2 regions of the Labrys monachus genome follow, and region 2 is predicted to be linked to the other one. Evidence: predicted binding sites of a transcription regulator. Region 2 holds the regulator's gene; the other holds the start of a gene.
What was found. The regulator PhoB, encoded in region 2, activates phosphate uptake and scavenging genes when phosphate is short. The targets are predictions, from matches to a motif close to TGTCATNNANCTGTCAT.

Region 1: a site for PhoB is predicted at 6,425-6,441, ahead of J3R73_RS21560 (glycerophosphodiester phosphodiesterase family protein). Genes of this name have one in related genera too.

The regions. Positions count from the first base shown of each region.
Region 1 is NZ_JAUSVK010000001.1:4,712,474-4,722,761, reverse strand. Features, by position in the region: gene J3R73_RS21580 (bifunctional [glutamine synthetase] adenylyltransferase/[glutamine synthetase]-adenylyl-L-tyrosine phosphorylase) at 1-493, shown strand, start outside; gene clpS (ATP-dependent Clp protease adapter ClpS) at 612-917, shown strand; gene J3R73_RS21570 (PAS domain-containing sensor histidine kinase) at 955-3,147, opposite strand; gene pepN (aminopeptidase N) at 3,675-6,296, opposite strand; gene J3R73_RS21560 (glycerophosphodiester phosphodiesterase family protein) at 6,515-7,909, shown strand; gene J3R73_RS21555 (transglutaminase-like domain-containing protein) at 8,039-8,851, opposite strand; gene J3R73_RS21550 (RNA-binding protein) at 9,072-9,314, opposite strand; gene J3R73_RS21545 (hypothetical protein) at 9,427-9,726, opposite strand; gene J3R73_RS21540 (hypothetical protein) at 9,723-9,986, opposite strand.
Region 2 is NZ_JAUSVK010000001.1:2,441,173-2,451,460, reverse strand. Features, by position in the region: gene pstB (phosphate ABC transporter ATP-binding protein PstB) at 1-655, shown strand, start outside; gene phoU (phosphate signaling complex protein PhoU) at 715-1,434, shown strand; gene phoB (phosphate regulon transcriptional regulator PhoB) at 1,538-2,239, shown strand; gene J3R73_RS11045 (aldo/keto reductase) at 2,348-3,301, opposite strand; gene J3R73_RS11040 (RrF2 family transcriptional regulator) at 3,390-3,836, opposite strand; gene J3R73_RS11035 (RNA-binding S4 domain-containing protein) at 3,929-4,219, opposite strand; gene J3R73_RS11030 (DEAD/DEAH box helicase) at 4,223-7,798, opposite strand; gene J3R73_RS11025 (GCG_CRPN prefix-to-repeats domain-containing protein) at 8,351-8,677, opposite strand; gene J3R73_RS11020 (cyclic nucleotide-binding domain-containing protein) at 9,062-9,520, opposite strand; gene J3R73_RS11015 (response regulator transcription factor) at 9,563-10,249, opposite strand.

The DNA of each region.
Region 1 (10,288 bases), 2.3 Mb from region 2:
CGAGGCGGTCATCCGCGAGGTGCTGTCGATCCGCCGGGATCCCGGCAAGGTGCGGGCCGACGTCGCCGAGATGCGCGCTCTGCTCGAAAAGGAGAAGGGCGGGCGCGGCCGGTGGGACCTGAAGAACGCGCCGGGCGGGCTGATCGACATCGAGTTCATCGCCCAGGCGCTGCAGCTCCTGCATGCAACGGATCATCCTTCGGCGCTGGATCCGAACACCGGCAGGGCGCTTGACAGGGCGTTGGCGGCCGGGGTGCTGGCCAGGAGCGACCATGCGCGCCTTTCGGAAGCCTGGCGGCTCTATACCGCCTTGTCGCAGGTGATCCGCTTCTGCGTCGGCGGCGACCTCGACCCCGAGGCGACCTCCGATGCCGGCAAGGTGCTGCTGTGCCGCATCGCCGGCTGCGCCGATTTCGACGAGCTCGGCAATGTCGTGGCGGTGAACCAGGCACGGGTGCGGGACCTGTTCCGAAGGCTCGTCGGCGGCGGATAGGCGCTGCCCCATCGCCGATCACCATCTGGTGAAGCGACGGCGCTGGACGTCGGCGGCCAGCCGTGGGAAAACTGCGTCCATGCATCCATGTCGAGCCGTCATCGGGAGTCTGCCGCCCATGAGTGACACTGCTCTCAATCCCCGCACCAAGATCCTCGCCAAGATCCAGCGTCCGCATCTTCACAAGGTCATCCTGGTGAATGACGACTACACGCCGCGGGAATTCGTGGTCCAGATCCTGAAGGGCGAGTTCAGGATGAACGAATCGCAGGCCTATCGGGTCATGCTGACGGCTCACCAGAAAGGCGTGTGCGTCGTCGCCGTCTTCGCCAAGGACATCGCCGAAACCAAGGCGACCCGCGCGACGGACGCGGCCCGAAGCCTGGGCTATCCGCTGCTGTTCACCACCGAGCCGGAAGAGTAGCCTGCGGCGGTTCCCGCGGTGTCCTCCGTGCCGTCGCTCAGTGCAGCGTGGCCGTCGCCGGTATGCGCCTCAGCCCCGCGCGCATCATCGGCTCCCGAATGTTCGGCGCCTGCCGCTGCCCGCCGAGCGCCGGCAGGACGACCATCACCACCGTGCCGACATTCACCGCCGAGCGGATATGGATCGAGCCGCCATGGAGCTCGACCAGCGACTTGGCGATCGAAAGGCCGAGACCCGATCCCTTATGGGTCTTGGTGAACTGGGTCTGGACCTGTTCGAAGGGGCGGCCGAGCTTGCCGATCGCCCCGGCGGGAATGCCGATGCCGGTATCCTCGACATAGATCGCCACCTTGCCGCTGCGCTGGCGGATGCGCAGGCCGATCTTGCCGCCCTCCGGCGTGAACTTGACCGCGTTGGACAGGAGATTGCGCAGGATCAGCCGCAAGGCCCGCCTGTCGGCGACGAGGTCGACCCCGTTCTGCCAGGCGGGGTGGACGACGAGCCTTTTGGCCTCGATGTCAGGGCGTGCGGAGCGCAGCAATTCGGCCAGCAGGCGGTCGACGGCGAAGTTCTCGCGCTGGAGCTCGACCTCGCCCGCTTCGATCTTCGACATTTCGAGGATGTCGTCGACGAAATTGAGGAGATAGCGGCCGCTGTCGTTGATGTCGCGGCAATAGCCGACATAGCGCGGCTGGCCCAGCGAGCCGAAGGTGCCGCTCTCCATCAGCTCGGAGAAGCCGATGATCGCATTGAGCGGCGTGCGCAGCTCATGGCTCATATTGGCGAGGAATTCCGACTTGGCGCGATTGGCGGATTCGGCCTTGATCTTCTCCTCGGCATATTTCTCGGCCAGCTCGGCCAGTTCCTGGGCCTGGCGTTCGAGCACCTGGCGCGAGCGCTTGAGGTCGGCGATCATGCCGATGAGGCTGCGCTCGCCGTCGAGCAGCTTGGCCTGCTGCTCCTTCAGCGAGGAGATGTCGGTGCCGACGGAGACATAGCCGCCGTCCTTGGTGCGCCGCTCGTTGATGGTGAGCCAGCGTCCGTCCTGAAGCTGCGCCTCGAAGGTGCGCGCGCCACGCTCGATCTGTCCGTCGGCCGGCATGTTGGTGCGCACCACCGGCTGGGCCCCGGTGCCGACGATGGCGCTGTAATGCGTGCCCGGCCTCGTCAGGTCGTCGGACAGGCCGTGCAGTGCCTGGAACTTGGAATTGCAGATGACGAGCCGGTTGTTGGCGTCCCACAGCACGAAGGCCTCCGAGATCGCCTCGATCGCATCGCGCAGGCGCAGGTCGGCGCGTTGGGTCTTCTCGGCGAAGCGGCGCTCCTCCGTCTCGTCGACGACGATGCCGATGAGCCTTTTGCCGCCGCGCGGGCCGAAAACCAGTTCGCCCCGCGCCCGGACGCAGATCCACTCGCCATTGGCGCAGCGCATGCGGAAGCGCCGGTCGATCAGCACGGGGGGATTCTTGGCGCGCAGCTCGGCCGAAAGCGATTGCAGCCCGCCGTCGTCGACATGGATGAGGCGGTCGATATCGTCATGGACGAGCAGATCGTCCTGCGGTTCGTAGCCGAGCAGCTGGAACATCGAATCCGACCAGAACACCCGGCCGGCGTCGAGGTCCCAGTCCCACAGGCCCGAACGGCCGCGGCTGAGCGCCGTTTCGAGCCTCTCCCGCACGGCGTTGTAGATATCGTCCGCCCGCCTCGCCCGCGACGCCTGCCAGTAATAGGCGAAGCCCAGGATGAGGAGGACGCCGCCGGTGGTGACGGTGAACAGGGTGAGCAGGGCGACGAGCGTGTACCAGCGGGCGAGGATGTCCCCGAGCGGCTCGGCGGCGATGATGCGGAAGCCTTCGCTGCTACCGATCGAGGCGAGCAGCGGATCGCCGTCGAGCGTGACGAGGGTCTGGCCGTTGGCGAGACTGCCGACGGCGCGGATGAGGTCGCCGGCATGGCCGGTCTGGTCGAGCGGCCGGCCCTGCGGCGTGACGATGGCGAGCGTGATCGATTCCGGCGCGGAGATCGCGGCCATGACAGGGGCCTTGCCGGTCCGGGCGACGATGGCGCTCAGCTTGGCGGCCGCGACGGAGACCACCAAATCGAGATTGCCGCCAGCGTCGTCGATCATGCGGCTGCGCATGTCGCGCGCCTGGATGAAGGCGGCGAGCGCCATCGTGACCAGAAAGGCGACGATGAGAATCGGCACCGTCTTGCGCAGCAGCGGTTCCATGCTGAGCAGACGGCGATATGTCGGGCAGATCAGCATTCTTGCATGGCCGCGTATGTCGGGCGCACGCGAAAATGCTCCTGTCGCGTTTGCACGCGCCATTCCTCAGCCCTTCCAGCTACTTGGAGATAGAGCGGGGCGTGGCCATCCACAGCTCCCGCGTTGGTGTCTCTATAAGAATCAACGTTGCGCTGATTTGTCCAGACCGGCCGTGAACTCTTTTTTAATTATTTGTGTCTAGCCGCGGGCAAAAAACGTGCGATTCCCGTCTATTCGGCGGCCAAACAATGTTCAACGACTAGATGTTGCAGTGCGAAGTGCTTTCGCCTCAACATATTGACGTTGCCGGCTGTCCTCTTCGAGTACCGGCAGCCGCCGCTACTGACGCCGACTATCACGACGGCATCGAGAGTATTGCACCCGAGAGCATTTGGTCATTGCAATATATTTATCGGACTCCATCGTATAAAATTGCGACGGGCGCTGGCCCTTCAAACTGAAACGGCCGGGATGATTTGCGCCTTCAGTCATCATGCCAGAGCCCTGCCGGCGATATCGGCCACGTCGCGGGATAGCGAGGGACGGGCGACGATCTCCCTAAGGGAAGCTTCAGCCAGAGCGCGCCTTCCACTTTCAAGGGCACGCCAGGCCTTGAAGGCGCCGAGCAGCCGGGCGGCGAGTTGCGGGTTCTTCGGATCGATGGTCAGCACGACGTCGCGGAGCAGGCGATAGCCTTCCCCGTCCGGCCGGTTGAACTGCGTCTGGTTGCCGCTGGAAAAGGCGCCGACGAGGGCGCGGACGCGATTGGGGTTGTGCAGCGAGAAGGCGGGGTGGCGCATCAACTCCTTCACGCGGGCGAGCGTCGATTCATGCGGGATCATGGCCTGCACGCTCAGCCATTTGTCGACCACCAGCGGATCGTCGCCGTAGCGCTCGTGGAACCGTGCCAGCGCCCGTTCGCCGGCCGCGGTGGCGGAGAAGGCCAGCGTGGTCAGCGCCGCCATCCGATCCGTCATGTTGTCGGAGCCGTCGAACTGGGCCTGCGCCCGTTCCAGCGCCGCCGTCCCGCCGCCGGCGCAGGCGAGGTCGAGCGCGACGTTGCGCAGCGAGCGCAGGCCGGCGTCGCGGGCCTGCGGCGAATAGAGGCCGTCGACCACCAGGGTCTCGACCGCGTGGGCGAGGTCGGCGGCGAGCACCCGGCTCAGGGCGGCGCGCAGGCCCTGCCGGGCGCGGTGAATGGCGTCGGGATCGACATCGCGGCCGATCTCCCGCGCGAGATCGGCCTCGCTCGGCAAGGCCAGGCACAGGGCGCCGAAGGCCGGATCGCGCCGGCCCTCCGCGAGGATCCTGCGCACCGCCTCGACGAAGCGCGGATCGAGAGGCGAGGAGGGATCGGCGACGAGCCGCAGCAGCACCCGCGTCGCATAGTTCTGGGCGGCCTGCCAGCGATTGAACGGGTCGCTGTCGCGCGCCAGGAGCGTGAGCATGTCGTCCTCGCCGAGGTCGAGCACGAGCTTCACCGGCGCCGAGAAGCCGCGCAGCAGCGAGGGGACCGGCTTTTCGGCGACATTGCCGAAGACGAATTCCTGCGCCGGTCTGCCGAAGGCGACGACGCCCTCGAACGGCCGGCCCTCGAGTGTGATCGGCAGGTCGCCTGCGCCGCCCACGAGGCCGAGGCGGATCGGGAACAGCATCGGCTCCTTCTGCGGCTGGCCGGGCGTGGGCGGCAAGGTCTGGCGCAGGGTGAGGGTATAGGTCGCGGATGCCTCGTCCCAGCGGCCTTCCGCCGCGATTTCTGGCGTGCCCGATTGCCGGTACCACAGCATGAACTGGCCGAGGTCGCGTCCGCTCGCCTCGGCGAAGCAGGCGATGAAATCCTCGATGGTGACGGCCTGGCCGTCATGACGGACGAAATAGAGATCCATGCCGGCAGCGAAGGCGGCATCGCCGACCAGGGTCTTGAGCATCCGCACGACCTCGGCGCCCTTCTCATAGACGGTGGCCGTGTAGAAATTGTTGATTTCGCTGTAGACTTCCGGCCGGACCGGATGGGCGAGAGGGCCGCCGTCCTCGGCGAATTGCTGGGCGCGCAGGGTCTTCACGTCGGCGATGCGCTTGACCGGCCGCGAACGCTGGTCGGAGGAGAATTCCTGGTCGCGGAATACGGTCAGGCCTTCCTTCAGGCAGAGCTGGAACCAGTCCCGGCAGGTGATGCGGTTGCCCGTCCAGTTGTGGAAATATTCGTGGGCGATGATCGCCTCGATATTGGCGTAGTCCTGGTCCGTGGCCGTCTCGGGCAGGGCCAGCACATATTTGTCGTTGAAGACGTTGAGGCCCTTGTTCTCCATCGCGCCCATGTTGAAGTCGGATACGGCGACGATCATGAAGATATCGAGGTCGTATTCCCGCCCGAAGGCCTCCTCGTCCCAGCGCATGGAGCGCTTCAGCGCGTCCATGGCATAGGCGCAGCGCTCCTGCTTGCCGTGCTCGACATGGATCTCCAGGGTGACCTCGCGTCCGGAGCGGGTGGTGAAGCGGTCGCGCATGACGGCGAGGTCGCCGGCCACCATGGCGAACAGATAGGACGGCTTGGGAAAGGGATCGTGCCACACCGCGAAATGGCGGCCGTCGCCGAGCACGCCCGCCTCGATGCGGTTGCCGTTGGCGAGCAGCGTCGGCGCCTCGTCGCGCCTCGCTTCGATGCGCGTCGTGTAGACGGAGAGCACGTCCGGGCGGTCGAGGAAATAGGTGATGCGCCGAAAGCCTTCCGCCTCGCATTGCGTGCAATAGCAGGCATTGGAGCGGTAGAGCCCCATCAGCTGGGTGTTGGCGGAGGGATCGAGCACCGTCTCGATGGCGAGGACGAAGGGGCCCTGCGGAGGGGCCGCCAAGGTGAAGCGCTGCGCGGAAACCGAAAAGGCCTCGGGCGGCAGGGCGCGGCCGTCCAGCGTCGCGGCGACGAAGTCGAGCCCGTCGCCGTCCAGTTCCAGGGGGGCGGGGCTGTCGGCAGCGGCATTGGGCCGCATGGCGAGGGTGGCGACGATGCGCGTCCGCGTCCTGTCGAGCCGGATGTCCAGGTGAACCGTATCGATGAGAAAGGCCGGAACGCGGTAGTCGGCGAGGCGCACGGGCTCCAGCACGGCTTCTGACATGATGTTCGGTTCCAGTTTCAGGGATGCGTTCTGAATCGTGCGAATGTGGCGCCATCATGCCGGACTCCGGCTGCCGGCTGCAATCTTATCGAGGACATCGGCCTCCCGCCGCCCGCGCCGGCCCGGCCCGTCATGCCCCCGTCAGACAGCTCGGCCATGAAGCCCGGGTGTCGGCGCCGCAGGGGCAGCCGGCGTTTACCGGATGACAAGGGGACGACATGAGCAAGTTCGGCGGATTGGGCCGTGTGCTGGCGGGGTCCACGGTGATGGTCCTGTGCCTGGCATTGCAGGCTTCGGCGCAGGATAATCCTGCACAGGCGGGTGCCGGGTCGCAGGTCAGGCCCTTCCTGACCCTGGACGGTAAGCAGCCGCTCGTCATCGGCCATCGCGGCCTGCCCGGGCTGATGCCCGAGGAGACCCAGCCCTCCTACGACACGGCGGCGGCCATCGGCACCGATGCCTTCGAGGAAGACCTGCATCTCACCAAGGATTGCGTGCTGGTCGCGCGCCACAATCCCTGGCTCAGCGACAACACCGACATCGCCGACGTCGCCAAGGCCAATCCCGAGGTCGCGGCGCGCAAGCGCACCGTGCCTGGCGTCATGGTCAAGGTGAAGTGGCCGGCGACGGCCGGCAGCGGCCCGTCCGACTATCTGACCGACCTCACCGATCCCGCCGATCCCAAATCGGTGCTCAAATCGCTGATCGTCGACGGCGAGGACCACACCAACGACTGGTCGATCACCGACTTCACCATGGCCGAACTGAAGAAATGGCTCGCCGGCACGACCTATGACGCCGCCGCCGAGCGTCCCAAGGAATTCAACGGCAAGTTCCCGATCCTGAGCTTCCAGGAGATCATCGACCTCGCCAAGGAGAAGAGCCGCCAGACCGGGCGTCCGATCGCCGTCTATCCCGAATCCAAGAACCCGACCTGGAACGACGAGCAGGCGATCGCCAATGGCTGCGGGGCGCCCGGCAGCCATCCGCTCGAAGACGCGATGATCAAGATCATCAGGGATAACGGCCTCAATTCGAAGGATGCGCCGATCTTTGTGCAGAGCTTCGAGCCGGGCAGCCTGAAATATATGCGCAGCCACGGCCTGGAGACCAGGATCGTCCAGCTGATCGACGCCTATGACGTCGATCTCAAGACCGGCAGCGTCGTCTACAACGAGATCACCGACAGCCGCCCCTATGACTGGACGCTCGCCGGCGACCCGCGCTGGTACGATGCGATGCTGACGCCGGCCGGCCTCGCCGAGATCAGGACCTATGCCGACGGCATCGGCCCGTGGAAGCCGCAGATCGTGCCGGTGAAGGTGGTGCCCTGGAAGGACAAGAACGCGGACGGCACGCCCTATACGGGCTCGACCTCCGATGCGACGGTGCAGGCCCCCACCAGCGTCATCGCCGACGCCCACAAGGCGGGGCTCTTCGTCCACGTCTTCACCTTCCGCAACGAGAAGAAGTACCTCGCCGGCTCCTATCAGGGCGACCCGCAGCAGGAATATCTGCACTTCTTCCGCCTCGGCGTGGACGGCGTCTTCACCGACTTCAGCAACACCGGCTTTGTCGCGCGGCTCGCTTATCTACGCGAACTCGGGCTCTGAGCCTTTGGCTTTGACCAAGCAGGAGCGGGCGCGGCATTCGCGCCCGCCGGAGCAAGCGCGGACAGGTGCGCCGCGCCTCGGCAGGGGGATGCATGTCGCCCTGCCGGAGCACGGCCGTCCGGCCCGCGCCTATTGCAGGTTCGGAACCTCGTAGGTCCAGACCCGAAATCCCTTCAGGACATGCGGTCCGAAGGAATTGATGAGCGGCACGTCGGCGGCATCCCGGCCGCGCGCCACCACGATCCTGCCGATCCGGGGCACGTTGTTGCGCGGATCGAACGTATGCCAGGCGCCGTCCAGAAACACCTCGATCCAGGCGCTGAAGTCCATCGGATCGACCACGGGAACGCCGATGTCGCCGAGATGGCCGTTGACGTAGCGCGCGGGGATGTTGAGGCAGCGGCAGAAGGTGACGGCGAGATGCGCAAAGTCGCGGCACACGCCGATGCGCTCGTGGAAGGATTCGAAGGCGGTGCGGGTCGATCGCGCCTGCATGTAGTCGAAGCGGATATGGTTGTGCACGAAATCGCAGATCGCCTGCACCCGGCCCCATCCGGGGGGGACCGCGCCGAAAATATCCCACGCCGTCTGGCTGAGGCGATCGGTTTCGCAATAGCGGCTGCCCATGAGATAGGTCAGGCAATCGTCGGGGAGGTCCTGCACCGGGAGTTCCCGGGCGTCGGGCAGCACCGGGTCCGGCTGACCGTTGTCCTCGATGGTGGCGTCGCCCCAGATCGTCAGGTCGCCCGCCGGCGCGACGAGCCGCCGGCATCGGTTGCCGAAGAGGTCGCGATAGGTCGATGTCGGGACGTCGGGGGTGGTGAAGACCGTTTCCGGCACTCGCATGTCTGCGGCGCGATCCTCATGGACCGACAGCAGACACACCAACGCGGTCGGCTGCTGGCAGTTCAGCGAGATCTCATAACCGTAGCGGATCAGCATGGAAAGTTCCTGGGCGCGTGGATCGGCCGCCGGAAGCCGGCGGTCGGTGGGGTGGGATGGGGGTGGCGGGAAGGCGGATTGGAGGGCGAGGGCGGCGGGATCATGAGCGGGCCGATGCGGCATGGAGCGGCAGGGCGCAGTCGGCCTTGCGGCTCCCATCTCGATTGAGGGATGGCGGCGGCATCGTGTCGTCGGCGCCCGCAGGCGTCGCGTCGGTCGTTCATGATGTCGGCTTTCCTTTCTTCGGAGGGGCGGCATCGAGGACGCCGGAATAGAGTGTCCCGCCTTCTGCGGCGGTGATCGTCATGGCGTCCGGGCGCTGCGGCATGTCGAGGGTCAGCGCCAGCCGCCGCCCAAGGTCGATCGCGTCGTCCAGGTCATGCGCTTCGTCCGTCACGCGGCCGAGCACGGCATGGGCGTCGTCGGCCTCGCGGGTACGGTAGAACTCGACGATGATCTTCATCACTTGGATGTCCGTTCCGCCGGAGCGTCATGGCCTGGGGGCGCCGGCCTGCGCCGCCGGCGGGACCCGCTGGCCCGAGGCGCCTTCAGGCCAGGGCGATGCCTTTTGCCGCCTAGCCGAACGTTCTTTCGATGAGCGCGGCGCCGCGGCCCGTCGTGGCGGCGGCGACAGCCTCCAGGCGATCCTCGGTCGTCACCCGCTCATGGCTCTCGCCGTCGCTGCGGATGCGATATTGCGGTGACGCGTTCTCGCCCGGCGGCAGCACGGCGGTGATCCGATAGAGGTCGGCGGCGCCGGACCGCGATCCGTGGCCATGCCTCAGGCGGACCAGCTGTCCGACGGCGAAGAGGTGGCTGCCGGTCGCGCGCCGGTCCGGATGGGCGCCGGAGGGGAGGGTGGTTTTTGCGGTCATGAGGGTCGGTGGTCCTTTTCGAGCGCCGCTTCGAGGTCTGCCGGAATGATCGGCACCATTTGTCGCGTCGAGGCCCGCGCGGCGATGGCGGGCAGGTGGATGAAGGCGCCGACGCGGCGCCATGCGAGCCAGGAGGCTCCTTCGATCAATTCTTCGTCGTGGTCGACGCGATAGTCTCCCGCCGGTTGCGGCGCGTCGAAACCCGTCAGCCGGAAGGCGGACGAGAAGTGGACGACGGTCTGCGTGGTACGACTGGTCATGGTCGGGATCTCCGCAGGAGCACGCGGATGCGCCTCCTGCATCGCGCCGTCGGAACCGCGACGACCCCGATGCCGCCGGTCTCTCCGGAGCGGGGATCTTCCCGGATCGGACAGGACGATGCGCGCGCCGGATCGGCGCTATGCGTTCGCTGTCGAAATTCGGTGATGAATGGCGGGTCCCGGGTCTCTGACACCGCAAAAGCCAAATCGGCCAAATCAACGACTTCAATTGATACTCCCTGATTGAGGTTCGATCAAGGCGAGAGTGTTTTTTCCACCGGTCCGGATTTATATTGTTCAAA
Region 2 (10,288 bases):
CATGATCGGCCCGTCGGGTTGCGGCAAGTCGACCCTCCTGCGCGTCCTCAACCGGATGTATGATCTCTATCCGGGCCAGCGCGCCGAGGGAAAGGTGCTGCTCGACGGCCAGAACGTCATCGGCAAGGAAATCGACCCCGCCGTGCTGCGGGCGCGCATCGGCATGGTGTTCCAGAAGCCGACGCCCTTCCCGATGTCGATCTATGACAATATCGCCTTCGGCGTGCGCCTGCACGAGAGTATCGGCAAGGCCGATATGGACAAGCGCGTGGAGTGGTGCCTGACCAAGGCCGCCCTCTGGAACGAGGTCAAGGACCGGCTCAACACGTCGGCGCTCGGCCTGTCCGGCGGCCAGCAGCAGCGCCTGTGCATCGCCCGCACCATCGCGGTGAAGCCGGAAGTGGTCCTTCTTGACGAGCCGACCTCCGCCCTCGATCCGATCTCGACCGCCAAGATCGAAGAGCTGATCGACGAGTTGAAGCGGGATTTCACCATCGTCATCGTCACGCACAACATGCAGCAGGCCGCACGCTGCGCCGACGTGACGGCGTTCTTCTATCTCGGCAATCTCATCGAAGCCGGGCCGACCAACAAGATCTTCACCAGGCCCGACGACAGCCGCACGCAGGATTACATCACGGGCCGCTTCGGCTGACCGGCAACCGGCCGGGCCGGCGGGCCGCCGGCACCGACACACGACATTGGGAGAGCGGCATGTCCGACCACATCGTTACGTCCTTCGATCAGGAATTGCGGGAACTGCGCAACATGATCGCCGAAATGGGCGGCTATGCCGAAAAGAGCGTAGCCGACAGCGTCGAGGCCTTGCTCAAGCGGGACACCCTGCGGGCGCAGGCCGTGATCGAGCTCGATCTCAGCATCGACCGGCTGCAGCGTCAGGTCGAGGACCGCGCCATCCTCGTCATTGCCAAGCGCGGCCCCCTCGCCCTCGACCTGCGCGAGATCGTCTCGGCCCTGCGCGTGGCCAACGACCTCGAGCGCATCGGCGATCTCGGCAAGAACGTCGCCAAGCGCGTGGTCGCCATCAACGGCCACATGCAGCCGGTGCAGCTGTTCGGCGGCTTCGATCACATGGCCGATCTGGTGCTCGAGCAGCTCAAGCAGGTTCTCGACGCCTTCGCCCAGCGCAATGTCGAGGAGGCCCTGTCCGTCTGGCGCTCCGACGGCGAGATCGACGCGATGTACACCTCGCTCTTCCGCGAATTGCTGACCTACATGATGGAGGATCCGCGCAATATCGGCTTCTGCACCCATCTGCTGTTCTGCGCCAAGAACATCGAGCGGATCGGCGACCACGCCACCAACATCGCGGAAACCGTGCATTATCTCGTCACCGGCGAATCGCCGGCCGGCGAACGCCCGAAGAACGACACCAGCACCTCGCTGGTCGACCTGCCCATTCCCGTCAAGTGAAGGCGGGAGGCGGTAACCGGCCGCCGGCCGCCGGTCCCTCTTTCATCGCAAATCCCCTCCGGACGGCCGGGCGGCCCTCCGGAGCCAATGCTGGGGGAGGCCTATGCCTGCCAAGGTTCTGATCGTCGAAGACGAAGAAGCGTTGACGCTGCTGCTGCGCTACAATCTCGAAGCCGAGGGCTACGAGGTCGACAGCGTGGCGCGCGGCGACGAGGCGGAGATCCGCCTTCGCGAAAGCATCCCCGATCTGGTGCTGCTCGACTGGATGCTGCCGGGCCTGTCCGGCATCGAACTGTGCCGCCGCATCCGCATGCGCCCGGAGACGGAGCGGCTGCCGGTGATCATGCTCACGGCGCGCGGCGAAGAGACCGAGCGCGTCCGGGGGCTCGCCACCGGTGCCGACGACTATGTGGTGAAGCCCTTCTCGGTGCCCGAGCTGTCGGCCCGCGTCCGCGCCCTGCTGCGCCGCGCCAAGCCCGATCACGTCGCCTCGCTCCTGAAGGCTGGCGACATCTCCCTCGACCGCGAGACCAAGCGGGTCCATCGCGGCACGCGCGAGATCCGGCTCGGGCCGACCGAATTTCGCCTGCTCGAATTCCTGATGCAGGCGCCCGGCCGCGTCTTCGCCCGCGAGCAACTGCTCGACAGCGTATGGGGCCGTGACGTCTATATCGACGAGCGCACCGTCGACGTGCATGTCGGGCGCCTGCGCAAGGCGATGAACCGCACGCGCGAGATCGATCCCATCCGCACCGTCCGCGGCGCGGGCTATTCGTTCGACGAGACCTTTTCCAAGCAGAACTGATGGTGCGGCGCCCCGCGGGCGACAATCCGCGGGGCGTCGGCGATCACCGGTCGACTGGAAGGCCGGAGACCGGCCCTCCGTCGCACGCGCGGTGATCCCCCGGCGCCTTCAATAGGCGCTCGCCTTGTTGAGCTGCTCGATTTCCGCGCCGTTGAGGGACAGGGCGGTCGCGGCGATGAGATCGCCGAGCTGGGCGACGCTGGTGGCGCTGGCGATCGGCGCGACGAGGCCGGGCCGGGCGATCAGCCAGGCGATGGCGATCTGCGCGGGCGTCGCCCCCTTGGCCTTCGCCACGGCGTCGAGCGCGTCGAGGATGCGCAGGCCGCGCTCGTTGAGGTAGTCGGCCATGCCGCCGCCACGGGCCGCGCTCTTGGAGAAATCGGCTTCCGAGCGATATTTGCCCGACAGGAAGCCCTTGGCGAGCGAGAAATAGCTGGTCACGCCGATCTCGTTCTTGAGGCAGAACGGCTCCAGCTCGGCCTCGTAGCCGGCGCGGTCATAGAGATTGTAATGCGTCTGCAGGTTCTCGAACCGCGGCCAGCCTTCCTTGGCGCTGATCGCCAGCGCCTTGAACATCGTGTTGGCGCTGTGGTTGGAATTGCCGATCACCCTGACCTTGCCGGCCTTGACCAGATCGGCGTAGATGCCGAGCGTCTCTTCCAGCGGCGTCTCGGGATCCTCCCAATGGGAGAGATAGAGGTCGATATAGTCGGTCTGCAGGCGGCGCAGCGATGCCTCGACGGCGCTGGTGATATAGCTGCGGGACAGGCCCTTCTTGCCCGGGCCCATTTCCGAGCCGACCTTGGTGGTCAGCACGATCGCATCGCGGTTGCCGCGCTCCTTCATCCATTTGCCGATCACCGTCTCCGACTCGCCGCCCTGGTTGCCGGGGGCCCAGGCCGAATAGACGTCGGCGGTGTCGACGAGATTGAAGCCCGCATCGACGAAGGCATCGAGAACCGCGAACGAGGCCTTCTCGTCCGCGCTCCAGCCGAAGACGTTGCCGCCCAGCCCGAGCGGGGCCACCATCAGATCGGATCGTCCAATTGCACGCTTTTCCATCAATGCTCTCCGTAGTTCCAGGCAAACAGGTCGGGACGCGCAGTGCCGCCCCTGCCTCAGATCGCCGCGTAAATGACCGGATTGACCGTCAGATCGAGTAGCTCAGCGCCTGTTCGCCGAGAGCGGCCTGGCGCATTTCCTCGACGGAGGTGTTGTCGAGGAGATTGGAGGATATGTCGCGCACCTTCTGCATCAGCAGGCGCACCGTGCAGCTTGGAACATCCGGGCAGTCGGTGCAAGGCTGATAGGCGGTGCGGCTGGCGCAGGCGATCGGGGCGAGCGGCCCGTCCAGCACGCGGATGGCGTTGCCGACGCTGATCTGGCTGGCGTCGCGCGCCAGCATATAGCCGCCGCCCTTGCCCTTCTTGCTGCGGACGATCCCGGCGACCCGCAGCTCGCCGAGGATCGCGTCGAGGAATTTCTTGGGGATCTGGTTGGCTTCCGCGATCTCCTGGCTCTGCGCCGTCTCGCCGGTCGGCAGGCCGGCCAGATGCGCCAGAGCCTTGAGTCCGTATTTACCCTTGTTGGTCAGCATGGCCGCCCTGATATTCTCCGCCGCTGAAGGCGTCGCGGATCATCGGTTCAATATGGTATGAATATACGGATTGTCGAGCACCCATGCCTGCCTCACCCCTGCGGCGGCTCGGGCGAAAGGTCCTCGTATAAAGCCTGCGCCTCCGCCGCCGGGCCGCGCCGCCCGCCCAGTTCGAGCACGCGATAGACGCGCACGGTGCGTTCGAGGGCGATCGTCAGCACGTCGCCCGCCTTCACCGTCTTGGCGGGCGAATCGGTCTTGGTCCCGTTGATGCGGACATAGCCGTCCGCCACCAGTTTCGCGGCCGATGTGCGCGTCTTGGCGACGCGCACACGCCAGAGCCATTTGTCGATCCGAAGACGATCCTGGCTCGTGGACGTCATGCGCTACTTCTTGTCCGGCCTGCCATTCTGCATCTGCTCCTTGAGAGCCAGCAGCTTGGCGAAGGGCGAATTGGGGTCCGGCGCACGATTGTCGCGCCCCTGCGGCTTGGCGTCGCTCGACCAGTTGCGCGGGCGGTCGCCGCCCCGATCGCCGCGGTCGCGGTCCGGGCGATCGTGACGCTGCCCCCGATCGGGCCGGGCGTCGCTCCCCGGCCGGTCCTGGCCGTTGCGCCGGCCGCCGCCGCCTTCGGGACGGGGCCCGCGAGCTTCGATCCCCCGGCGCTCTTCCCGCGGCGCCTCGCCGGCGGGCGGGCGCGCACCGGCCTCGGCGCTGACGCGTTCGTCGCGGCGCGGCCGGTCGAAGCGGCGCGGCCGATCGTCCCGCCGTGCCTCGCCGCCTTCCGCCGCCGGGGCGGCGGCCGGGCCGGACGGCGCACCGGCAGGCGGCTGGCCGCGGCGGAACCCGCCACCCGGCCTTCTCTCCGGCTCACGCTCGGCACCGCCCTGCGCGCCGGCATTGGCGCCGCGGCCGCCATGATGCTGGCGCCCGTGCTGCGGTCGCGGGCCGCGCTCGAAGCGCGCCGGACGCCAGACGTCGATCTCCGGTATTTCCTCGGCCACCGGCTCGGCAGCGACGGCCTCGCCATCGGCGGCGACGGCCTCGCCATCGGCGGCGGCAGCCTCACCATCGGCAGCGACAGCCTCGCCATCGGCGGCGACGGCCTCACCATCGGCGGCAACGGCCTCGCCATCGGCGGCGGCCTCCTGCCCCGCGGCGGCTTCCGCCGCCGGCTCGCCGGGCGTTTGGCCGGCGTCCTCCCGGACGGTCTCTTCCGCGGGTGCCTCGGCGGGAACCTCTCCCTCGCCGGCATCCGGCGCCGCGTCTGCGGCCGGTTCAGCCTCGACGGCGGGCGTATCCCCGACGGCTTCGGTCGCCTCCTCCCAGGACATCACATGCGGCGGCGAAGCCACTACTTCCATCGCATCGATCTCGGCTGCGGTCGGCGCGACCGTCTCCTCGGCGGAAGCGGCCTCCGCCGGCGGCTCGCCGGCATCCTGTTCGTCCGTCGCGGAGGACGGCGCCTCGCTGGCGGCGACGATGGGCTCCATCGGCGCGGGAAGGCGAATGGGCTGGGTGATCGCCGGCCCCTTGCGCTTTTCCGAGCGATAGCCGAGCCCGCGCAGGATGGAAGCGAAGTCCTCGCCGGAACAGCCGACCAGCGACGTCATCTGCACGGTGGCGAGGAAGCCGTCGCCATCGGCGGTGCCGACCGGCGGCTGGCCGACCGTCACGCCCGGGCGATAGGCGATCGCCGGCCGGATCAGGTCGGCGAGGCGTTCCAGGATGTCGACGCGCACCGCCCTCTCGCCGCAGACGCGGTAGCCGACGAGGCGATAGAGGGTCTTGTCGATCGACTTGTCGGCCGGCATCGAGGTGCGGCCCGAGGCGGCGAGATGGGGGATCTCGTCGAGGCCCTTGAGGTCGAGCCCGCCATGGGTCAGCGCCCAGAGCTGGGCCGCCAGGGTGCGCGGCGCCGGCTTCATCAGCGCCGGCAGATAGATATGATAGGCGCCGAAGCGCACGCCGTGCTTGCGCAGCGAGGCGCGCTGGTTCTGGTCGAGCTGCTTGAGGTCCTCGGCAACCCTGGCGCGGTCCAGCACGCCGAGCGCCTCCACGAGCTGGAAGGCGATGCCCTTCGCCAGCCCCTGCAGGTCTTCGGCCTTGTCCAGCGCCATCAGCGGCCCGAGGAGCCGGGTTATGTGGTTGCCGATCCAGATGTCGAGGCGGGTCTGCACCGCGTCGCGGGCGGCGCCCGTCAGCTGCTCGTCGGCGAGCAGGCGGATCCGCGGCGCCAGCGGCTTGTCGCCGCCGACCAGCTTGGCGACGGGTTCCCCGATCCAGCGGACGGTGCCGTCGCTGGCCAGGGCGAATTCCGTGTCCGGCGCCTGGGAGAACTTCTGCGAGCGCGACTCGATCTCGCCGGCCAAGGCCTTCGACGCCGCTGCCCGCAGGGCCCTGCCGCTTTCCCCATCACCGGCGGTCGGATCGGGAGCGAACTGGAAGCCCTGCAGCGTTCCGACGTGCTGACCTTCGACGATCACGTCACCGGTTTTGGTAATTTCAGTCTCAAGCATAGCGTTTTCTCTAAGGCGCCGCATCAGCACGCTGGTGCGACGGTCAACGAAGCGTTGGGCGAGCCGTTCGTGCAGGGCGTCGGAGAGCTTGTCTTCGACACTGCGTGTCACGCCTTGCCAATGAGCGGGGTCTTTCAGCCAGTCAAGCCGATTTGCCGCGAAAGTCCAGGTTCGGATGTGGGCGATACGGGTCGAGAGCGTATCGATGTCGCCATCCGTCCGATCCGACATGGCGACCTGACGGGCGAACCAGTCATCCGGGACCTTACTATCCCGCATCAAAAATCCATAGAGGTTCGTGACGATATCGGCATGCGCATGGGGCGAAATTTTGCGGTAATCCGGCAGCTGGGCGACTTCCCACAGCCGGGTGACGGCGGCGATGCCCCGTGCGAGCCGCCTCGTCTCCTCGTCGCGCGTGAGGATCGAGAGGACGCGGATGTCGTCGGCGTCCGGCGCGCGGGTCAGGCCGGGCTCCTCCGGCGTCGCCGCCAGGCTGCGCTGCAGGGTTTCCATCGAGGAGAAGTCGAGCGCCGGATTGCGCCATTGCAGAACCTTGACGCTGTCGAAGCTGTGGCTCTCGATCGCCTCGACGAGGTCCGGCTCGAAGCCGTCGCAGCGCCCGGTGGTGCCGAAGGTGCCGTCCCGCACGTGGCGGCCGGCCCGGCCGGCGATCTGGCCGAACTCGGACGGCGTCAGGCGGCGGAACTGGTAGCCGTCGAATTTGCGGTCGCCGGCGAAGGCGATGTGGTCGACGTCGAGGTTGAGCCCCATGCCGATGGCGTCGGTGGCGACCATGAAGTCGACGTCGCCGTTCTGGTACATGGCGACCTGGGCGTTGCGCGTGCGCGGCGACAGCGCCCCCAGCACCACGGCGGCGCCGCCGCGCTGGCGCCGGATCAGCTCGGCGATGGCATAGACCTCCTCGGACGAGAAGGCGACGATCGCCGTGCGCCGCGGCAGGCGCGTGAGCTTCTTCTCGCCGGCGAAGAAGAGCTGCGACAGGCGTGGGCGGGAGACGACGTTGACGCCGGGAATGAGCCTCTCGACGATCGGCTTCATGGTGGCCGAGCCGAGCAGCAGCGTCTCGGCCGAGCCGCGCCGGTTGAGGATGCGGTCGGTGAAGACATGGCCGCGCTCGAGGTCGGCCGCGATCTGGATCTCGTCGAGCGCCACGAAGGGCACGTCGAGATCGCGCGGCATGGCCTCGGCCGTCGCCACCCAGTAGCGCGCCCGGTCGGGCTTGATCTTTTCCTCGCCGGTGACCAGCGCCACGAATTCGGCGCCGACCCGCGCCACCAGCTTGCCGTAGACCTCGCGCGCCAGCAGGCGCAGCGGCAAGCCGATGATGCCGGCGCCGTGGCCGAGCAATCTCTCGATCGCCAGATGGGTCTTTCCGGTATTGGTCGGTCCCAGCACCGCCGTCACGCCGCGAGCGCGCATCGGAGGGGGCAGTATGGAAGGCAGCGTCAATGGCGTTTTCTCGGGCGCTTTCTCGGCGATCGTCGCGGGCTTCGTGTCTGCGTTCCCGAACAGGCCGGGCCGCCCGGCCGGGGAACATCATGCGGATCTTCGCCGGACACCCCGCCCCGCGACCTCAAGGAAAGGCCCGCCGGCACGGCCTCGCCTTCTCGCTGGTACCAGACGCCGGGGCGCCTGTCTCGCAATGAAGCATGATATGGCGCCTGGGGGCGCAGAAATTAACCCCTCGAACGAGAATTGAACGGAGCGTGGCCGAATCGGCGCTCGCCCCATCTTCGCGCTCCGTTCTCCCGGCTGCTGCGCAGGGCCTTGGCGGCGGAGGCTCGGCGCATGGCCCCCTTGCAGGCTCGGGACTTCCTGCGGAAAGGCCGCGAGGGGCAGGGTCAGGACTGCCCTGCTCGACCAGGGCCTGTCGTCTCGCTTGCCGCCCTGCCATTCCCTCCCCGCAAGGGAGAGGGAAGGCGGCACGCGTCGCGTTCGTATCGTAAGCTCAACGCATAGGAGACCGGCTGGTTATTGGCGGATGATGCGCCGGTCGCCATGCATCGGGCCGCCGCGACGGTCGTCGCGGTGCCAGCCGCCATGCCAGCCCCGGTCGTGACGATAGCCGTCACCACGCCAGCCGCCGCCATAATAGGCCCGCGGGCGGCGGTCAGGCACGCAGCGCCCCCACGGATTGGGATGACGGCCCGGGCCGCAGCCCCAGCGGACATCCTGAACGAGGGCGTGGCCGCCCTGCTGCGGCGCGGCGGCAGGCATGGCGGAGGACGCTTCGGCCGTCACAAGCAAGCCTGTCGCAGCGAAGAGCACGGCGCAGGCCAGTCGGAATGGGGAGTTCATGTCATATCCTTCTCGAACGCCGATGCCGGAGACCGCCCGGACCGGCGCCCTTGCAGACCTGCCGGCCAATCGTGCTTCCCTCAAGCCGCGGCGCGGAGGTTTGTTCCCTCCCACCCCGCGGTCCCGTTATGGGGCGGCAGGCGGCGCAGCGCGCTCCCCTATCTTAATACCGCGAACGTGGAGGGAACGAAACGCGCCCGAATCGGAAGCCGGCCTCCTCGATCCGTCCGGACGCGGCCGGCGGCGGCGCCGTCCCGAAATGACACGCACCGGGATACCGTCGGCAAAGACCTCGAACGCGGCCGGAACGAAGGGCGCCCGAATCGGCTTTCGCGTTGCGATCCTGCTTTGTTCCGGAACAGCGACGAGCGCGCGCGACGGGGCTCAGGGCTTCTTGTCGATCCTGAGCAGCCGGCCCCTGACCTCGGCCAGTTCGACCGAGATGCGCTTCACCCGCGCCCGCAGGACGGCGGCGACGCGCAGGGCGTTGTCGGGATATTCCTCGAGGGTCCGGCGGAAGATCTGGCGCGACAGGCGCAGCAGCGTCGTCGCCTCGCGGGCGACCGCCGTCGCCGGACGCCTCGTCTCGGTGAACAGCGCCATTTCGCCGATCAGGCCACCGGGCCCGATGACGGCGAGGACGAAATCGTTGTCGATCAGCGCGACGGAGCCGGTCGCCACCACGAAGCTGTATTCGGACAGGTCATCCTTGCGGAACAGCGTATCGCCGGTGCGCAGGTTCCGCATCTCGGACGAGAAGGCGAGCAGGCGAAGGGCATCGCGGTCCATGTCGCGGAACAGGGCGACACGCGACAGCAGAGCCATATCGTCTTCGAGCGCCATTCAAGGCCCTTATGGATTGGCCCGGCCCGCATCGAACGACGATCAGGGTACGAGCTTGTAACCGCCGCCCTCCGTGACGAGAAGCGTGGCGTTGGAAGGATCCCGCTCGATCTTCTGGCGTAAACGATAAATATGCGTTTCCAACGTGTGGGTGGTGACACCTGAATTATAGCCCCAGACCTCCTGGAGCAGCACATCGCGCTGCACCGCCTTCTGGCCGGAGCGGTAGAGATAGCGCAGGATCGAGGTTTCCTTCTCCGTCAGGCGCACCTTCGAGCCCTTCTCCGTCAGCAGCAGCTTGGAGGCCGGCTTGAACACGAAGGGGCCGATGTTGAAGACGGCGTCCTCGCTGGTCTCGTGCTGGCGCAGATGGGCGCGCACCCGGGCGAGCAGCACCGCGAAGCGGAAGGGCTTGACGATATAGTCGTTGGCGCCCGCCTCCAGGCCCAGGATGGTGTCGGCATCCGAATCGTGGCCGGTCAGCATGATGATCGGCGATTTGAAGCCGTTCTTGCGCAGGAGCTTGACAGCCTCGCGGCCGTCCATGTCGGGCAGGCCGACATCCATGATGATGAGGTCGAGATGGTCGCCCTTCGCCGCCTGGACGGCTCGGCTGGCCGATTCAGCCTGCACGATCTCGAATTCGTCATAGAGCGCCAACTGCTCCGCGAGAGCCTGGCGAAGCTCGTTTTCGTCGTCGACGATCAGAATTTTGCGACTGCCGGACATGACAATCCCCAAAGGCAAGGAAAAACGAAAGGAATATAC